2 regions of the Oryzomicrobium terrae genome follow, and region 2 is predicted to be linked to the other one. Evidence: riboswitches for the same ligand, from Rfam matches in the RefSeq annotation. Region 2 holds a riboswitch; the other holds the start of a gene.

Region 1 (9,564 bases), 1.6 Mb from region 2:
CCTTGTCAATGCTTCTGCCGACCCATGGCTCCCGTTATTTGGCGTAGGGATGTTTACCATGGGGGTCGCATTGGTTCGTAGTGGAAAATGGTTTGCCAGAAATGACGTTGCCTGGCTTACTCAAGTCATTTCTGGTGCGCTCTGCTCAGATGGTGCCCAACAGCCCGGTTCAGGGGACGGTGAGCGAGCTTCTCCCTATAAATGAAGCTGTACACGCAAAGTGTGCATTCGAAAGCTAACCCCATCAGTGCTTACGCCGATGGGGTTAGTTTTTTAGAGAAGGCTCCGAACACCCTCGATAAAACACTCCCCAATCACGGCCGCTTGTTCCCCCGCTCCATCCGCTTCGCCAGCATGGCGTAGCACCCATCCGATACCTCCTTCTGGTGGTCCAGCAGGCAGTTCACGAGGCGGCCGCCGCCGGGCTGGACGCCTTGGCAGAGGCGGCTCACATCCTGTTTGCAGGCGGCCAGGCCGTGCTGGTTGTCCAGGCGTTGCTTGAGGGCGTTGTAGCAGCCGTCGGAGATGTCCTGCTGGTGGTCGAGTAGGCAGTTCTGGGCGGGGCCGGCGCCGGGGCAGAATTTCTGGACGTCGGCCTGGCAGGCGGAGGGGGTCTGAGCCTGGGCGAGGGCGGGCAGGCCGGCGAGGGTGAGGAGCAGGGGTAGAGCGAGGCGGAAAGCGGGGCGGAGGATGTGGCGGAACATGGCGTCACCTGGGGGCCGAAGATGAAAAACGGCCCCGGGGGCGTGAACCTTCCGGGGCCGGTGTGGTGCTGCAGGGGCGGGCTCAGCCCCGGTGCGGACGGGCGGCGCGGACGTCGTGGCGGCGTTCCGCCCGGTCGGCGTTCAGGTCGCGGCGCTCGGTGTTGCGCTCGTGCAGATCCTGGCGGCGGTCGGCCCGGTCGCCGGCCAGGTCGCGGCGGTCCTGGCGGATGTCGCGCCGGTCGTTGCCGATGTCGCGACGATCCTGCTGCACGGCCCGGTTGTCCTGGCGCAGGGTGGAATCGTCGCGGCGCAGGTTCTGGCGATCCTGGGCGAGGGCGGCGGTGTTGCCGCTCTGCCGGTCGTTGCGCAGGGTGTTGAGGTCCTGGCGGCGCTGGGCGGCGGCCTGTTGGTCGGCGCTGCGGGCCTGGTTGAGCTGGCTCCGGTCCTGGCGCAGGTCGGCGCGGTCGGTGTTCAGGTCGCGGCGATCCTGGCGGATGTCCCGGTTGTCTTGACGCAGGTCGGTCCGCTCCTGGCGTAGATCGCGCCGGTCCTGACGAATGTCGCGGGTGTCCTGGCGGACCTGGGGGCTGGCGGGGGGCGTGCCGTCGGTGCTTTGGGCAAAGGCGGCGGAGGCACTACAGGCGGTGCAGACGGCAAGGGCGATAAGCGTGTGGCGGACCATGGCGATCTCCTCGTGAGGTGCGTTGGCTAGGTTGTCAGGGGGGCTCTCGGGTACTGCGGTAAAGCCGGTCTGCAGGGGCGTGTTGCTTGTTTTGGGCAGTGCCGACCGGCAGGGACTGCCCGGTGGCGATGCCACCGTTCTGCCGGGCGCACTTGCAAGGTAGCGGCGCAGATTGACGCGGGTCTGACCTGAAGCCTCCGCCGGTGGTAAGGAAATGTAAGTTCGTCGGCAAACGTAAGCGCGCCTCGGCGGGCAGGCCCGGTTGGCAAGCCAGGGGAGATGGCACGCGGAAGGGGGCGTGCCCCGCCCGGCGCGGGCTGGCCGATGGTGGCGGGGCTGGGGTATGGGCACCGGGGACCCGGCGCCGGGGAAGGGGAAGGAGGCGGTGGGAAAGGCGTCTCAGAACGGCGGGTTGTTCTCGCCCTTGAGGGCCAGGAATTCGTCGATCAGCCGGGCCAGCACTTCGTCCTCGTCGCCTTCGGCCACGCCGAGCAGTTGGGCGACCCGCTTCATCTTGCTCGGGCTGACTTTGCGCGGCGCCGGGGCGGCCACCGTGGCCGGAGCTGGGGCCGTCGTTGCTGCGCCTGCCGGTGCGGGGGGCGGGGCCACGCTCGGCGCGGGCGCTTCGCTGGCCGGGGCGGCTGCCGACGGTACAACTGCGTCGGCGGTCGCCTTCTTCTTGCTGCGCTTCAGCCCTTCCGCCGTCAGGGCGCTTTCCACCGCCTGCTTGGGCAGCTTTTCGCCGTCTTGCACCTGCTCGATCAGGGTGTCGACCCGGGCCTCGTTCTTCTGCGCCAGCTTCTCCAGCTGGATGGCGGTGGTGGTGCTGGAAATCTTGCCCGAGTCGAGCAGGGCGCTGACCTTGGGCGACAGGTTGGCAGCGGCGGTGGCCTGGTTGAGCCAGGACTGGGGCCGGCCGAAGTGCTCGGCGGCGGCCTCCCGGCTGTCGAAGCGCTGGGCGATGGCCTGGATGGCGTTGGCCATCTCCCGGGTCTCCAGGGGGGCCCGCACGCCCTGGCCCAGGTTCTCGAAGACCTGGATCTCCAGGGCCTCCTCCGGGGCGCAGGGGCGCACCAGGGCGGGCACCTTGGTTTCGCCGGCGAGCATGGCGGCGCGCCAGCGGCGTTCGCCGACGATCAGCTTGTGCCGCCCGTCGGCCCCGGCGGGCTGGACGATCAGGGGCTGGATCAGCCCCTTGGCCTGGATCGAGGCCACCAGGGCCTTCAGCCCGGCGGTATCGACCTGCTTGCGCGGGTGCTCCGGGTCCGGGTCGATCAACGCCAGGTCGATCAGCTTGAAATCGGGATGGGTGTCTTTGAAGGCCATGGCCGCTCCGCAGGGGTAAGGCGACGTTCGCCGCCGTGACGGCCACGGCGGCGAACGAAAAAAGGGGGCGGCATGGTGCGACTTTTCGCGGTGGTTTTCAACTCCCCCGAATGGGTGGCGCCAGGGTGCGTACGCGGGCCTACACCCAGGCGTCCTGGCGCTCCGACGTCACGACCCGCCTTATCCCAACCCCGCCTCCCGCCTCACTCCCAGGTCAGCGCCCCGCCGGTCTGGTACTCGGTGACCCGGGTCTCGAAGAAGTTCTTCTCCTTGCGCAGGTTGGCCTGCTCGTCGAGCCAGGGCAGCACGTTCTCGGCGCCGGGGAAAGGCTCGGCCAGGCCCAGCTGGCGGGCGCGGCGGTTGGCGATGAAGCGGAACTGGCCCCGGTGCAGGTCGGCGTTGTAGCCGAGGATGGGCTCCCGCAGGATGTAGCCGGCGTAGGCCGATTCGGCGGCCTCGGCCTCGTCCCACATCCGGCGCAGGGCGGCCGGGTCCAGGGTCAGGTTCTCTTCCTGCAACAGCTGGCGCACCACCCGGATGCCGAAGGCACAGTGCAGCACTTCGTCGCGCATGATGTATTGCAGTTGCTCGGCGGCGCCCTTCATCAGGCCCCGGCGTTGCAGGGCGAAGATGGGGGTGAAGCCGTTGTAGAACCAGCAGCCCTCGAATACCCCGGCGAAGAACAGGTAGGCCAGGGCGAATTCGTGCAGGGCGTCCCGGTCGGTCAGGTCCTTGCCCGATTCGAGCACGGCGTTGAGGCGCCGGTTGGCCAGGGCGATCTTGCCGTGGATCTGCGGCACCACCCGGTAGCGGTTGTAGATCTCCTGCTGGTTGAGGCCCAGGCTCTCGATGCAGTGCTGGTAGGTCCAGGTGTGCAGGGCTTCCTCGTAGACCTGGCGGGCCTGGTAGATCTGCAATTCCGGGGCGCTCATCTTTTCCATCACCGCCAGGCCGATGTTGCGCATGGCCAGGATGTCGGAGGTGGTGAGGTAGGACAGCACGTTCTCGAAGACGTGACGCTCGGCCGGCGTCAGCTTGTGGTTGTAGTCGTGCACGTCCTGGGCCATGGAGATTTCCAGGGGCGTCCAGTGGTTGCGGTTGGCGTTGAGGAAGAACTCCCAGGCCCAGGGGTACTTGAAGGGGGCGAGTTGGTTGATGTCGGCCTTGCCGTTCACCACCCGCTTGTCCTCCGGGTTGATCGGGGCGAGGGAGAGGCCCGCCGTGGGCTGGGCCAAAGTCCGCGCCAGTGCTTGTTCTCCGGCCGGCATGGTCGAAGAACCAATAGGGGCGCGGCTTTCCAAGATGCCTGCCTGGAGATCGGCCATGGGCGCGGGGCTTGGCGCAGGGGCCTGGGCGGGCGGGGTCGCGACGGCGGGGCCGTCGTCCCAGTCGTTGAGCAGGAAGGCGGTCATTGGCAGGCCTCGCAATCCGGGTTGTCGATGGCGCAGAACTTGGGTTCGGCCGGGGCTGCGGGCACGGCCGTCCGGTCGATCGGCGCGCCGGTCTTTTCCATGGCGGTGGCGCCCAGGGTGCGCAGGTAGTAGGTGGTCTTCAGGCCCCGCGTCCAGGCCAGCTTGTAGATTTCGTCGAGCTTCTTGCCCGAGGCCACGGCCACGTACAGGTTGAGGGACTGGGCCTGGTCGATCCACTTCTGGCGCCGCGCCGCGGCCTCGATCAGCCACACCGGGTCGATCTCGAAGGCGGTGGCGTAGCGGGCCTTGAGTTCGGCCGGGATGCGGTCGATGGGGGCCAGGGAGCCGTCGAAGTACTTGAGGTCGGCCACCATCACCTCGTCCCACAGCCCCAGGGCCTTCAGGTCGCGTACCAGGGCGTCGTTCACCACGGTGAATTCGCCGGACAGGTTCGATTTGACGTAGAGGTTCTGGTACTCGGGTTCGATTGAGGCCGAGAGGCCGACGATGTTGGAGATGGTGGCGGTGGGGGCGATGGCCACGCAGTTGGAATTGCGCATGCCCACCTGGGCGATGCGCTGGCGCAGGGCCTCCCAGTCCTGGGTGGCGCCGCGGTCCACCTCGACGAACCCGCCCCGGGCGTCTTCCAGCAGTTGCAGGGAGTCCAGGGGCAGGATGCCCTGGTCCCACAGGCTGCCGGTGAAGCTGGAGTAGCGGCCCCGTTCCTCGGCCAGGTCGGTGGAGGCCCAGTAGGCGTGGTAGCACACCGCTTCCATGGAACGGTCGGCGAAGACCACCGCCTCGTCCGAGGCGTAGGGCAGGCCCATGGCCTGGAGGCAGTTGGAGAAGCCCATGATGCCCAGGCCCACCGGGCGGTGCCGCACGTTGGCGTTGCGCGCCTTGGGGGTGGCGTAGAAGTTGATGTCCACCACGTTGTCGAGCAGGCGCATGGCGGTGCGGATGGTGCGCTTGAGCTTGGCCTGGTCCAGGGTCCACTGGCCGTCCACCTGCACCAGGTGGGCCGGCAGGTTCACCGAGCCCAGGTTACACACGGCGGTCTCGGTGTCGGAGGTGTTGAGGGTGATCTCGGTGCACAGGTTGGAGCTGTGCACCGTGCCCACGTGCTGCTGGGGCGAGCGCAGGTTGCAGGCGTCCTTGAAGGTGATCCAGGGATGGCCGGTCTCGAACAGCATGGTCAGCATCTTGCGCCACAGCTGCACGGCGGGAATGCGCTTGAACAGCTTGATCTCGCCCCGCTCGGCCCGGGCCTCGTAGGCGGTGTAGGCGGCCGCGAAGGCCTTGCCGTACTTGTCGTGCAGGTCGGGCACGTCGCTGGGGGAGAACAGGGTCCAGTCCTGGTTGTTCATCACCCGCTGCATGAACAGGTCGGGAATCCAGTTGGCCGTGTTCATATCGTGGGTGCGGCGGCGCTCGTCGCCGGTGTTCTTGCGCAGTTCGAGGAATTCCTCGATGTCCAGGTGCCAGCTCTCCAGATAGGCGCACACCGCCCCCTTGCGCTTGCCGCCCTGGTTCACCGCCACGGCGGTGTCGTTGACCACCTTGAGGAAGGGAATCACCCCCTGGCTCTTGCCGTTGGTGCCCTTGATGCGGCTGCCCAGGGCGCGCACCGGGGTCCAGTCGTTGCCCAGGCCGCCGGCGTACTTTTGCAGCAGGGCGTTTTCCTTGACCGACTGGTAGATGCCTTCCAGGTCGTCGGAGACGGTGGTCAGGTAGCAGGACGACAGCTGGGAATGGCGGGTGCCGCTGTTGAACAGGGTCGGCGTGCTGCTCATGAAATCGAAGGACGAGAGCAGGTTGTAGAACTCGATGGCCCGGGCTTCCCGGTCGATCTCGTTGAGGGCCAGGCCCATCGCCACGCGCATGAAGAAGGTTTGCGGCAGCTCGATGCGCTGCTCATCCACGTGCAGGAAGTAGCGGTCGTAGAGGGTTTGGAGGCCCAGGTAGTCGAACTGCAGGTCCCGGTCGGCCACCAGGGCGCGGCCCAGCACCTCCAGGTCGAACTCGGCCAGGCGCGGGTCGAGCAGTTCGGCGGCGATGCCGCGGCGGATCGCCCGGGGGAAGTACTCGGCGTAGCCGGCGGTCATGGCGCCGTGGGCGGTGGGCTGGCCGAGCACCTCGACGCGGATCGAATCGAGCAGCAGCCGGGCGGAAACCTTGCTGTAGGCCGGTTCCCGCTCGATCAGGGTGCGGGCGGCCAGCACCAGGGACTGGCGCACCGCCACCACCGGCACCCCGTCGTAGAGGTTGTGCAGGGCGTGTTCCAGCACGGTGTCCGCAGAAACGTCGGCCAGGCCGGCGCAGGCTTCGCGCACTGTGGCCAGCAGGGCGGCCCGGTCCAGGGGGCGGCGGATGTCGCCATCCACCACGTGCAGCACCGGCGCGTCGCTGGCCGGCGCGGCGGCGGCCTGGGCGGCCCGCTCGGCAGCGCGCTTTTCGCGGTAGAGCACGTAGGCCCGGGCCACGTCGTGGGAGCCGGAGCGCATCAGGGCCAGTTCTACCTGGTCCTGGATGTCCTCGATGTGCACCGTGCCGCCGCCGGGCAGGCGCCGGGTCAGGGCGTTGACCACGGTGGCGGTGAGTTCGCCGACCACATCGCGGATGCGGGCCGAGGTGGCGCCCTGGTGGCCTTCCACCGCCAGGAAGGCCTTGGTCAGGGCCACGGCGATCTTGTCCGGGTTGAAGGCCACCACCGCGCCGTTGCGGCGGATCACCTCGAAGCTGCGGGCGCTGACACTGACGCCGAGGCCGGTGTTGAAGGCGGTGTCGGTCAGGTCGGGGCCGGCGGCGTGGGACAGGGCGGTGGCCGGAGCGGGGCTCCGCTCGGCGGTGATGGCAGGGTGGTGCATGCAGGTAACTCCCCGTGGCGGGAGGGGAGCGACCGGAAGCGGAGGGGCGGGGCACCGCGGCGCCGGGCCAGGGGCCGGCCGTCGTCGTTGCACCCGGGCGGCCCGGGGCGGACCGCCACTCCTTCCCGGGGGCACCCCGCCCCAAGTCAGAACGCAGAACGCGCCGGCCAGGCCCGGATGGGCGCACAGCACGGCGCTGCGGCGATGGCCGGTCTCCTGGCTCGCGGGTCGTGGCGTTGGCAGCGTGGCGGCACGGTGGTGTTGCGTGCATCCACTCCGGCCCCGGCCTTCCCGGACGGCGTGGCGTCCAGTGGCGGATGGGGCGCGCTCACCGCTTACAGTTGCGGGGGCAGCTTCGGCTTGGGCGGTTGCGGGCAAACGCCCCGCCGCACCGAATTCCAGTTTCATCCCCTAAAGGGGAAACCATCGTGGCCGGGAATGTACCGGAGAGGGAAAAGCCGCGTCAAGAAAAAACCACTAGATGTAGTGCTTGTGTTTAGTTTTTTGACTACATGTTGTGGTCGTGGTGGCGGTTAAATGCGTATGGCATTGTGGCGTATCCCCTTTCCTGGAGCGGCCATGCGCGCCCTGATCCTTGCCCTCGGCCTGATGCTGCTGCCCGTCGGCGTCCTTGCCGACCCAGCCCTGCTGCTGGCCCGGACCTACCGGCCCGGCACCGGGGTGGACCTGGGCGCCTACTGGGTCAGCGAAAAATACGACGGGGTGCGCGGCTACTGGGACGGCCGGCAGCTGTGGAGCCGGGGCGGGGAACCGATCGCCGCTCCGGCCTGGTTCACCGCCGGCTGGCCGGCCACGCCCCTGGATGGCGAGCTGTGGGCCGGTCGGGGCGGTTTTGCCCGGGCGGCGGGGACGGTGCGTCAGCAGGTGGCGGTAGAGGCGGACTGGCGTCAGTTGCGGTACCTGGTGTTCGACCTGCCGGCCCATTCGGGCACTTTCGATGAACGCCTGGTGGCCCTGGAGGTGGCGGTGGCGGCCATCGGCCAGCCCTGGGTGCAGGCGGTGGTCCAGTTCCGCGTCGCCAGCGAGGGGGAATTGCGCCGCCGTCTGGCGGCGGTGGTGGCCGACGGCGGCGAAGGCCTGATGCTGCACCGCGGCGATTCCCGCTACCAGGCCGGGCGCAGCGACGACCTGCTCAAGGTGAAGCCCTACGACGACGGCGAAGCCCGGGTGGTGGGCTATCTGCCGGGCAAGGGCAAGTACCGGGGCCAACTGGGGGCCCTGCTGGTGGAAACCCCGGAAGGGCGCCGCTTCGGCCTGGGCAGTGGCCTGGACGATGCCGCCCGGCGCAATCCGCCCCCCGTGGGGACCTGGGTCACCTACCGCCACAACGGCCTCACCGAGCATGGCCTGCCGCGCTTTCCCCGCTACCTGCGGGTGCGGGCGGACTGGAGCGCCGGCACGGCGGCCCGCTAAGCGCGGCGTGGGGAGGCAGGGGCTCGGGGCCAACCACCGACCCTGTCCGCCTGGGACGCTGGACCGGGCGCCACCGGGCTATGGGTGTCCCCAACGGGATTCGTTGGTGCGGCACAGGCGGAACGGGGCGGGGCGGCGTCGGCCTTGATGCCAAATGGGCATGACAAAAGAACCGAAATGAACGATTTGTTTTCTGACAAAAGCTGACAAAAACTGGCTTTCCCTGGTTTTTTACTGGGTTTTTAGTGACAAAACGCACGTTCGGCAGGCTTTTGCTGGAAATATTTCGTGCAGTGCAAAATATTTCATTCCGCCGAGCCAATTGGAGTCGTAAGCTGCGGCCTCGTTATTCGTCCGCTCCTTGCGCCCATGTCCATCCTCCCCAAAATTATCCGCCCGGTAGGCCGTCTGGCCGCGTGCCTGATGGGGGGATGGCTGCTGTGCGCGGCTACCGCGCCGCACGCCGCCGATGCGATGCCGTCGCCCCCGTCGCCCGCCGTGGCGCCGGCTGAAGCGCCGACCTATTACGGCGCCGAGGTGCCCCCCACGTCCGTGCTGCGCTTCAAGCCGATCCAGGCCTGGCAGGCCCTGCCTCCGGACACGGGGTTCGTCCGCTCGCGCTTGTCGATGATCTCCAACGAGACGGCGGTGATCGCCCAGATGCTGCTGTTTGCCGTGCTCGGGCTGATCGTTATCTATACCGTCCGCCACTACTACTTCGCCTTCAACCGTCTGTTCGGCCGGCAGCGCCACCCCTACGTGGATATCGACACGGCGGTCTGGCCGACGGTGACCGTGTTCATCGCCGCCCACAACGAGGAGGCGGTGATCGCCAACTCCCTGGAGGCCCTGCTCGACGTGGACTACCCGCCCGAGCGCATCCGCCTGATGCCGGTGAACGACCGTTCCACCGACCGCACCAAGGAAATCATCGACAGCTACGTGGCCCGCTTTCCCGGGCGCATCACGCCGTTCCACCGCACCGGCGGCAAGCCGGGCAAGTCGGCGGCGCTGAAGGACGCCACCGAACTGGTGGACAGCGACATCATCATCATCTTCGATGCCGACTACGTGCCCGGCAAGGGCCTGATCAAGCAGCTGGTGGCCCCCTTCCTCGACCCGGAAAACGGCGCGGTGAT
Region 2 (9,564 bases):
CCCAGGTTGGCGTAATCGCCCTGGTTGAGCACCGAGGTGGATACGTCGGTCTGGATCCACAGCCGGCCTTCCGGGTCGAACCACAGGCCGTCCGGGCTACCAAAGGCGTCGCCCTTGATGTTGCCGCGCTTGGCCGGGTCCGGGTTGGCCGGATCGCCGGCCAGGGCGAAGATGTCCCAGCCAAAGCTCTCCCCTGCCGCACCGCCTTCGTCGCGCCAGCGGATGATGTGGCCGTAGACGTTGTCCGTCCGGGGATTGGCCTTGTCCGTGGCCGCTGCGTCGGCCGCGCCGCGCTTGGTGTTGTTGGTCAGGGAGCAATACACCTCGCCGGTGACCGGATGGACGGCGATCCACTCGGGCCGGTCCATCTTGGTGGCGCCCACCGCATCGGCGGCGAGGCGGGTCTTGACCAGGACCTCGGCCTGGTCGGCGAAGCCGTTGTCGCTGGTCAGACCCGGGCGGCCGTGCACCAGTGGCAGCCAGCGGCCCTTGCCGTCCTCGCCGAAGCGGGCCACGTAGAGAGTACCCCGGTCGAGCAGGTCCGCGTTGGCGCCGGGGCGGGCCGGATCGTAGCGGTCCTTGGAGACGTACTTGTAGAGGTACTCGAAGCGCTCGTCGTCGCCCATGTAGACCACCACTCGGCCGTCCTTGGCCAGGGTCACGGTGGCGCCCTCGTGCTTGATGCGCCCCAGAGCGGTGCGTTTGACCGGGGGCTTCATCGGGTTCCACGGGTCGATCTCCACCACCCAGCCGAAGCGGTTGGCTTCGTTGGGGTGCTGGTTCAGGTCGAAGCGGGCATCGAACTCGTTCCAGCGGTAGATGCTGCCGCCCTTCTTGATGCCGTAGCGCTTTTCCAGGGCACCGGCGCCGTTGGTCGGCTTGGCCGAGCCTTCGAAGTAGTTGTTGAAGTTCTCTTCACAGGTCAGGTAGGTGCCCCAGGGGGTGACGCCCATAGCGCAGTTGTTGAAGGTGCCGAAGGCCAGGTGCCCCTTGGGGTCGGCGGCGGTCTTGACCCAGTCGGAGCCGGCCACCGGGCCGGACAGCCAGATCGGCGTCGCGGCGGTGACGCGACGGGCGTATTTGGAGGGGCGCACCACCTCCCAACGGTTGCCCTGCTTGCGCACTTCCACCACCGAAACGCCGTGAGCAGCCTGGGATTTGGCTACCTTGGCGGCACTCCAGCCGCTCATGCCGCCCGGATGGAGCAGGCCGTCATCCACGTATTCGTGGTTCAGCACCAGCAGGCCCCGGTCGGAGACGGGCTTGCCGTCCTTGACGAAGGGAAAGAAGTGCATGCCGTCGTGGTGCATGCCGGCCTGGAGGGCCTGGTCTTCGGCGCTGTTGGAAGCGTCAGGCTTGAAGGCCGGGCCATCGGAAATCGGATCGCCCCAGGCATACAGCACCTGCACCTGGTAGTCATTGGGTACCTGTACCAAGTCCTTTTGGGAGACGCCGACGGGGAGGAAGCCAATGGTCGGGCCGGCCTTGCCGCGCATCACCCGCCCGGCGCTGGCCGCCGCCTGGGCCGCCAGGGTAGGCAGGGAAACGCCCATGCCGGCCAGGGCGGTGGCGGAAATGCCACCGAGCAGGAAGTGGCGGCGCGAGGCCTGGACGAACTTGCTGAGGATGGGGTTGGGGCTGTCGTTGCTGATGCAATCGTTATCGAAGAATTTCATGGTGCGGAATGTTTTCGGCTGGGGACGCGGCATTCTCGCAGCGGGCTATGACTGATTCATGACAGCGGCGAAACTGCGCGCCGATGCCGCATTCGGTCGCCTGTGCGGTTGTTCCCGGGGCGCATCTCGGTTAGCATAAAAAAGGATTTAGGTGCTTGCCATGCCTCCTGCATGGCGAGTGAAACGGGAAGTCCGGTGACGTCGATACCCTCGACCATTCCGGCGCAGCCCCCGCTGCTGTAAGCCTGACGACTCCGCTCTACGCCACTGTGCCCTGCGCATGGGAAGGCCGACGGACGAGGATGAAGGTGAGCCAGAAGACCGGCCTGAATCGCATACGAGTAGCACCATTCCCCGGGGTGATGGGAAGGGTTCTGGTGATTCGCCGCGCGCAACTTCCCTCCTCTGCGGCCGTCTTCCGATCCTGATTCACATTCCCTGGCGGTGCCCCCTATTTACCCTTGTTGCCTGGGGAAATATCCGTGCACATCATGGAAGGCTTTCTGCCCATCGAACATGCCGTGGGCTGGAGCATTGCGTCCGCCCCCTTCGTGGCTTGGGGTATCCGCTCCGTCAACCGCCGCATCCGCGAAAATCCCGAACAGCGCATGCTGCTGGGGGTGGCCGCCGCCTTCACCTTCGTGCTCTCGGCCCTCAAGCTGCCTTCCGTCACCGGCAGCTGTTCCCACCCCACCGGCACGGGCCTGGGCGCCGTGCTCTTCGGCCCCGCTGCCATGGCCCCCATCGGCGCCGTGGTGCTGCTCTTCCAGGCCCTGTTGCTGGCCCACGGCGGTCTAACCACCCTGGGCGCCAATCTCTTTTCCATGGCCATCGTCGGCCCCTTCGCCGCCTACGGTATCTTCCAGCTGGCGCGGCGCCTCAAGGCCTCCTTTGCTGTCAGCATCTTCCTCGCCGCCAGCCTGGCCGACCTGCTCACCTATGTGACCACCTCGGTACAGCTGGCCTGGGCCTTCCCCGACCCCGTGGGCGGTTTCACCGTTTCCTTCCTCAAGTTCGCCGGCATCTTCGCCATCACCCAGATTCCCCTGGCCATCAGCGAAGGCCTGCTCACCGTGGTGATTTTCAACGCCCTGGCCCGCTTCAACCCTCAGGAACTGCGCGACATGCAGGTTCTGGGCAAGCCGGAGGCCCAGGCATGAAGGGGCGCCAGAACCTCCTGCTGCTGCTCGCCGTAGTGCTGCTGGCTGCTTTACCCCTGTGGCTGGTGGAAAAGCCGGCGCCGGATGCGCTGGATGCGGAGGGCAAGCCGGTGGAGATCTTCGGCGGTGCCGACGGCAAGGCCCAGGAGCTCATCGGCAAAATCAACCCGGACTACCAGCCCTGGTTCCAGCCCCTGCTGGAACCGGCCAGCAACGAAATCGCCTCCCTGCTCTTCGCCCTCCAGGCGGCCCTGGGCGCCGGCTTCATCGGCTACTACCTGGGCAGCGCCGTGACCCGGGAAAAGCTGAAGCGGGAGCAGGAGAAGCAAGTGGACAAGGCTCGCCAAGCCTCCGCCAGCGAAGACAACAATCGCGGCAAGGACGCCCATGCTGGTTGAGCAGTCGGCCTACGCCAACCGCTGGCGCGGGGTCTGCCCCGGCGCCAAGGGCCTCTTCGCCCTGGGCGGGCTCACGGCTGCCTTCATCGCTGCGACTCGGCTGGAAGCAGGCTTGCTGATTACCACCCTGCTGGTGGGCGTCACCCTCATTGGCGCCCGGGTGCCGGCGGGCCTCTATCTGCGGGTGGCCGCCCCCGCCCTTTTCTTCCTCGCCATCAGCGCCTTCTCCCTGGCCCTTTCGGTGGATCGGGGCGCGGTGGATGGCCTCGGCGTGCACACCACCAGCATCGGCCTGCAACAGGTGAGTCAGGTGCTCAGCCGCTCCCTCGGCGGCCTCGCCGCCCTGCTCTTCCTGGTGCTCACCACCCCCCTCACCGACCTCATTGCCCTGCTGCGCCGCCTGCGCACCCCCGAGGTGCTGCTGGACATCATGGTGCTGTGCTACCGCAGCCTCTTCGTCTTCTCCGGTGCCGTGCAGGACATGCGCACGGCCCAGGCTGCCCGTCTTGGCTACGCCAACTCCCGTCTGACCCTGCGCTCCCTGGGGGAGCTCATCGCCAATCTCACCCTGCAGATCTGGGAACGCTCCCAGGCCCTGCACCAGGCCGCCCTGGCCCGCAACAACGACGGGCCGCTGCGCTTCCTCGCCACGCCCCACGCCCATGGCCGCCGCGACAGTCTGGTGGCCGCCCTGGCCGCCGCCGGCCTCATCGCCCTGGCCTGGGCCGGCCGCGGGGTGACGCCATGAGTCCCATGAACCCTCTGCTGCTGGAACTGGACCAGGTGGCCTTCCGCTACCCGGACGGCAGCGTGGGCCTGGACGGCTGTTCCCTGGCCATCGCCCGGGGCAGCCGCAACGCCCTCATCGGCGCCAACGGCTCGGGCAAGACCACCCTCTTTCAGCACTGCAACGCCCTGCTGCGGCCCGCCGCCGGCCAGTTGCGCTATGGCGGCACGTCCCTCGATTACAGCCGGACCGGCCTGCGTAGCCTGCGCAGCAAGGTGGGCATGGTCTTCCAGAACCCGGACCGGCAGCTCTTCTCCGCCAGCGTGCGGGAGGACGTCTCCTTCGGTCCCCTCAACCTGGGTCTGGATGACGCCACCGTGGCCGCCCGGGTGGAAGCCGCCCTGCAGGCCGTGGGCATGGAGGACCTGGCCCACAAGCCGGTGCAGAACCTGAGTTTCGGCCAGAAGAAGCGGGTCTGCATCGCCGGCGTGCTGGCCATGGAGCCAGAACTTCTGGTGCTGGACGAACCCATGGCCGGCCTGGACCCCTTCATGCAGGAAGAGCTGCTGACCGTGCTGGAAAAGCTGCACGGCCGGGGCATGACCATCCTGCTGGCCACCCACGACATCCACTTCGCCTACCGCTGGGCCGACCGCATCCACCTCATGGCCGCCGGCCGCTGCACTGCCAGTTTCGACGCCCCGGCCCTGGCCACCCACGAAGCCGAACTGGCGGCGGTGGGCCTGCGCCTGCCTTCGGTGATCGGCCTGGAAAAGCTGCTGCGGCAGCGCGGCCTGCTCGACGGCGACACCCCCATCCACAGCTGCAGCGCCCTGCTGGCCCAGCTGCAACAGCACGATTGCTGAGAAGGAAAATTCCATGACCCCAGCCACCCTCGGCAAGATCTGGTTCGTCGGCGCCGGCCCCGGCGATCCCGACCTCATCACCGTCAAGGGCCGCCGCCTGCTGGAACAGGCCGGCGCCATTCTCTTCGCCGGTTCCCTGGTGGACCAGGCCGCCACCCTCTACGCCCCGGAAGGCTGCGACATCCGCGACTCCAAGGACATGACCCTGGAGGAAATGACCGCCTGGCTGCTCGACGCCGCCCGCCGCCATGAAACCGTGATCCGCCTGCAGACCGGCGACCCGGGCCTCTACGGCGCCCTGGTGGAAATGACCCGGCCCCTGGATGCGGCCGGCGTGAGCTGGGCCGTGGTCCCCGGCGTCTCCTCCGCTCTGGCCTCCGCCGCCGCCGCGGGCGAGACCCTGACCCTGCCGGAAGTGACACAAACGGTGATCCTCACCCGGGTGGCCGGCCGCACCCCCATGCCCCCGGGCGAGGAGCTGGAGGCCCTGGCGGCCCACCGCTCGACCCTGTGCATCTTCCTTTCCATCACCCTGCTGCACGAGGTGCAGCGCGCCCTGCTGGCCGCCGGCTGGCCCGAGGATGCGCCCATCCTGGTGGTGCAGAAGGCCTCCTGGCCCGGCCAGGAAAAGATCGTGCGCGGCACCATCGCCGACATCAAGAAGAAGTGCCAGGCGGAGAAGATCGCCGCCCAGACCATGATCATCGCCAGCCCGGCCCTCGGTGCCCGGGACTGGGAAGACATCGCCCGCTCCAAGCTCTACGACCCCAGCTTCACCCACCGCTTCCGCAAGGCCAGCGTGGGCGAGGCCTCCTGAGGAAGCACCATGATCAGTGCCAACGACACCACCCTGCTCCTGGTCGGCCACGGTTCCCGCAACCGGGACGGCAACAAGGAAATCCTCCATTTCGCCGCCCAGTGGCGGGAGCGCCACCCCGGCTGGCGCATCGAGGTGTGCTTCATCGAGCACGCCGAGGTGCTGCTGGACGAGGGCCTTGATCGCGCGGCCCGTAGCGGATCGAAGCGCGTGGTGGTCATTCCCTTCATTCTCAACGCCGCCGGCCACGTCAAGATGGAGCTGCCCCACGCCGTGGAGGAAGCCAGGGAACGTCACCCCGGTGTGGAATTCCAGGTGGTGCGCCACCTGGGCATGGGCCGGGAGATTTTCGCGGTGCTGCAGGGCCAGCTGGACACGCTGATGAAACAGCTGGACATGCCCGACCCCAGCACCACCGGCGTCATCCTGCTGGGTCGCGGCTCCTCCGACGCCGGCGCCAACGGCGAGCTGGCCAAGATGGCCCGCTGGATCTTCGAGGACAACGACCACGAGCTGGTGGACATCGCCTTCACCGGCGTCACCTGGCCCCGCCTGGAAACGGCGGTGCAGCGCCAGGTCAAGCTGGGCATGACCCAGGTGGCCATCGTTCCGGTCTATCTCTTCACCGGTGTGCTCATGGAGCGCATCAAGGCCCAGGCCGAGCGCCTGCAGCGCCAGTATCCACAGGTGGCTTTCGCCCTGGGCACCCACTTCGGTTTCGACAAGGGCATCTTCGACCTGCTCGACGCCAAGGTGGGCGGCGATGAACTGCCCGAAGGCAGCCTGCTCGAATGCGACGGCTGCAAATACCGCCTGGCCGCCGAGGACGAGCACCTGCACGACCACAGCCACACCGCCATTCATCACGATCATGCCCATGAACACGTCCATGGAGGTTGCGGCCACAGCCATGCTGGCTCCCATGGTCATTGCCACGGACACGCTCACCGCCACGACCATCACGCCCACGCCTAAGCCATGAACCAGAACACCAACGTCGTCACCGAACAGCTCACCGCCGCCGGCCGTGCCATCGAGCACGATTCCTTCGCCATCATCGACGCCGAAGCCGGCCCCCATCGCTACGCCGAGGACCAGTGGCCGGTAGTGCGGCGCATGATCCACGCCAACGCCGACTTCGAATTCAACGGCCTCACCGACTTCCACCCGGCAGCGGTGGAGGCGGGTCTGGCCGCCATCCTCAAGGGCGGTACGCCAATCGTGGCGGACGTGGAAATGATCTGCGTCGGCCTCTCGGCGACTCGCCTCAAGCACTTCGGCATTACCACCCACCAGTTCATCTCCGACGCCGACGTCATCGCCCAGGCCCAGGCCGAGGACACCACCCGGGCCGTGCAGGCCATGCGCAAGGCCCACCGCCAGGGCCTGCTCGACGGCGCCATCGTCGGCATCGGCAACGCCCCCACGGCCCTCATCGAAGTGGTGCGCCTGATCAAGGAAGAAGGCGCCCGTCCCGCCCTGGTCATCGGCATGCCCGTGGGTTTCGTCTCGGCCGCCGAATCCAAGGACCTGATGGCCGAGGTTGCGGACGTGCCCTGGATCGTCATCCGTGGCCGCAAGGGCGGCTCCACCCTGGTGGTTGCGGCCATCCACGCCCTCCTCGGCATCGCCGAAGCCCGTCAGCGCAATGCCGCCTGAAGCCAGCAACAGCGCCTCGGTAGAAGCGGTGGAAAACGTAACGGCAACGCCGGCTGAAAAGGTCCGCAAGGGTACGGCCAGGCGGGACCGGGGCAACCGCAGCGGCTTCACCACCGGCGCCAATTCGGCGGCGGCGGCGGTGGCTGCCACCCTGGGCCTTGTCCAGGGCCAGGTCCCGGCCCGTATCTTCTGTCGCCTGCCCCACGGCCAGGAAACTCCCTTCGACATCAACGACGGCCGCGTCGAGGGTGACGGCGTGCCGCTACGCGCCCACGCCGTGAGCATCAAGGATGCGGGCGACGATCCGGACGCCACCCACGGCGCCCACATGACCGCCGACGTGGTGCGCATTCCCGGTGGCGGCGGCCAGGTCATCCTCAAGGGCGGCGCCGGCGTCGGCATCGTCACCAAGGAAGGCCTGGGCCTGGAAGTGGGCGGCCCGGCCATCAACCCGGTGCCCCGGCGCAACATCAGCGACAACGTGGCCCGGGCCGGCGCACCGATCCTGGAAGTGGGCGACAGCCTGGAAGTGACCATCTCCGTGCCCGGCGGCGAGGAGATGGCGAAGAAGACGCTGAACGCCCGCCTCGGCATCCTGGGCGGCATCTCCATCCTCGGCACTACCGGCATCGTTCGGCCCTATTCCACCGCTGCCTTCCGCGCCAGCGTGGTCCAGGCCATCGACGTGGCGGCGCGCCAGGGCCAGACCAGCGTGGTGTTCACCACCGGCGGGCGCACCGAGAAGTTCGCCATGCGCCAGCTGCCTCAGCTGGAGGAATCCTGCTTCGTGCAGATGGGGGATTTCGTCAAGGCCGCCTTCCAGACCGCCATCAAGCGCCAGATGCAGCACGTCTATATCGGCGCCATGGTGGGCAAGCTGACCAAGATGGGCCAGGGCCTGGCCGTGACCCACGCCTGGAAGGAAGCGGTGGACCGGGACCTGCTGGCCGATTGCGCCACCGAGGTGGGAGCGCCCCCCGACCTGGTGGAGGAAATCCGCAATGCCGAAACCGCCCGCTTCGCCGCCGAGCGCCTGGCCCTGCTGGGTCTCACCGTGCCCTTCCACCGCGCCCTGGCCATCCGCGCCATGAAGAGCCTGCGGGCCTGCCACCCCGGCCCCTACCAACTCACCGTGCTGGTCTGCGATTTCGACGGCCAGCTGATCGTCCGCGTCGAAGAGAGCGAAATTGTCTGAGGAATCTGCCATCACTCCACACTGCACCGTTCTCGGCATCCTGGACGACGGCTGGGCCGGCCTGAACGACGCCGCCCGCCACTGCCTGCAGTCCGCCGGCCTCATCGTCGGCGCCGGCCGCACCCTGGCACTGGTGCAGCCCCATCTGACCGCCGGCGTGAGCCTGAAAGACATGGACGGCAAGCTGGGCCAGGTGCCCGGCTGGATTAAGGCCGCCGCAGCCGACGGCCTGCACACCGTCGTGCTGGCCACCGGCGATCCCCTCTGCCACGGCATGGCCAGCTATCTGGTGGGCAAGCTGGGAGCCGACGCGGTCACCGTGCTGCCCGCCCCCTCCACCCTGCAACTGGCCTTCGCCCGCTTCCAGCGGCCCTGGCAGGACTACCGCATCTCCACCTGCCACACCGCCGACGCCGGCGAATGGCAGTTCGGCACCACCCCGGACAACGGCCTCTACAAGCTGATCCGGGCCATCGCCGAATACCCCAAGGTGGCCGCCTTCACCGGCCCGGACAACAACCCGGCCCGCCTGGCCCGGGCGCTGCTGGCCGCGGGCTATGGCGATGAAGTGTGCCTCTCGGTGGCCGCCAAGCTGGCCCTGCCGGACGAGCAGCTGTTCCCTGACCTTCCCCTGGCACAGGCTGCGGCCATGAGCTTCCCCGATCCCAATGTGGTCCTGGTGGAGCGCAGCGTGGCCGACCCACGCGCCATCTTCGGCTTCGACGACCTGGACTTCGTGCAGCGCCAGCCGGAGAAAGGCCTCATCACCAAGCTGGAAGCCCGGGCTTTATCCCTGGCCAAGCTGGGCCTCAAGCCCGACAGCGTGCTGTGGGACATCGGCGCCGGTTCCGGCTCCGTGGGCCTGGAAGCCAGCCGCCTGTGCCGTCACGGCCACGTCTATGCCATCGAAAAGAACGAGGGCGACGCGGCCAACGCCCGGGAAAACGCTCTGCGTTTCCAGGCCACCAACTACACCCTGCGCCACGGCAAGGCCCCGGAAGGGCTGGAGACCTGGCCCGACCCGGATGCGGTATTCGTTGGCGGCTCCGGCGGCGAACTGGCGGCC

The links. Region 2 has a riboswitch for cobalamin ahead of OTERR_RS08220 (energy-coupling factor ABC transporter permease). Riboswitches for the same ligand answer to the same signal wherever they lie in the genome.
Region 1: it holds a riboswitch for cobalamin, as region 2 does, so the genes downstream of both, OTERR_RS00715 (ribonucleoside-diphosphate reductase subunit alpha) here and OTERR_RS08220 (energy-coupling factor ABC transporter permease) in region 2, are expected to answer to the same signal.

Annotation. Positions count from the first base shown of each region.
Region 1 covers NZ_CP022579.1:157,343-166,906, forward strand. The annotation lists gene OTERR_RS00695 (cysteine rich repeat-containing protein) at 315-704, opposite strand; gene OTERR_RS00700 (hypothetical protein) at 787-1,386, opposite strand; gene OTERR_RS00705 (ParB/RepB/Spo0J family partition protein) at 1,786-2,712, opposite strand; gene OTERR_RS00710 (ribonucleotide-diphosphate reductase subunit beta) at 2,916-4,124, opposite strand; gene OTERR_RS00715 (ribonucleoside-diphosphate reductase subunit alpha) at 4,121-6,991, opposite strand; cobalamin riboswitch at 7,181-7,434, opposite strand; gene OTERR_RS00720 (DNA ligase) at 7,571-8,425, shown strand; gene OTERR_RS00725 (glycosyltransferase family 2 protein) at 8,795-9,564, shown strand, end outside.
Region 2 covers NZ_CP022579.1:1,788,430-1,797,993, forward strand. The annotation lists gene OTERR_RS08215 (PhoX family protein) at 1-1,676, opposite strand, end outside; cobalamin riboswitch at 1,809-2,020, shown strand; gene OTERR_RS08220 (energy-coupling factor ABC transporter permease) at 2,168-2,836, shown strand; gene OTERR_RS08225 (energy-coupling factor ABC transporter substrate-binding protein) at 2,833-3,234, shown strand; gene cbiQ (cobalt ECF transporter T component CbiQ) at 3,224-3,982, shown strand; gene OTERR_RS08235 (energy-coupling factor ABC transporter ATP-binding protein) at 3,988-4,827, shown strand; gene cobM (precorrin-4 C(11)-methyltransferase) at 4,841-5,644, shown strand; gene OTERR_RS08245 (sirohydrochlorin chelatase) at 5,654-6,619, shown strand; gene OTERR_RS08250 (precorrin-8X methylmutase) at 6,623-7,303, shown strand; gene OTERR_RS08255 (cobalt-precorrin-5B (C(1))-methyltransferase) at 7,293-8,498, shown strand; gene cbiE (precorrin-6y C5,15-methyltransferase (decarboxylating) subunit CbiE) at 8,491-9,564, shown strand, end outside.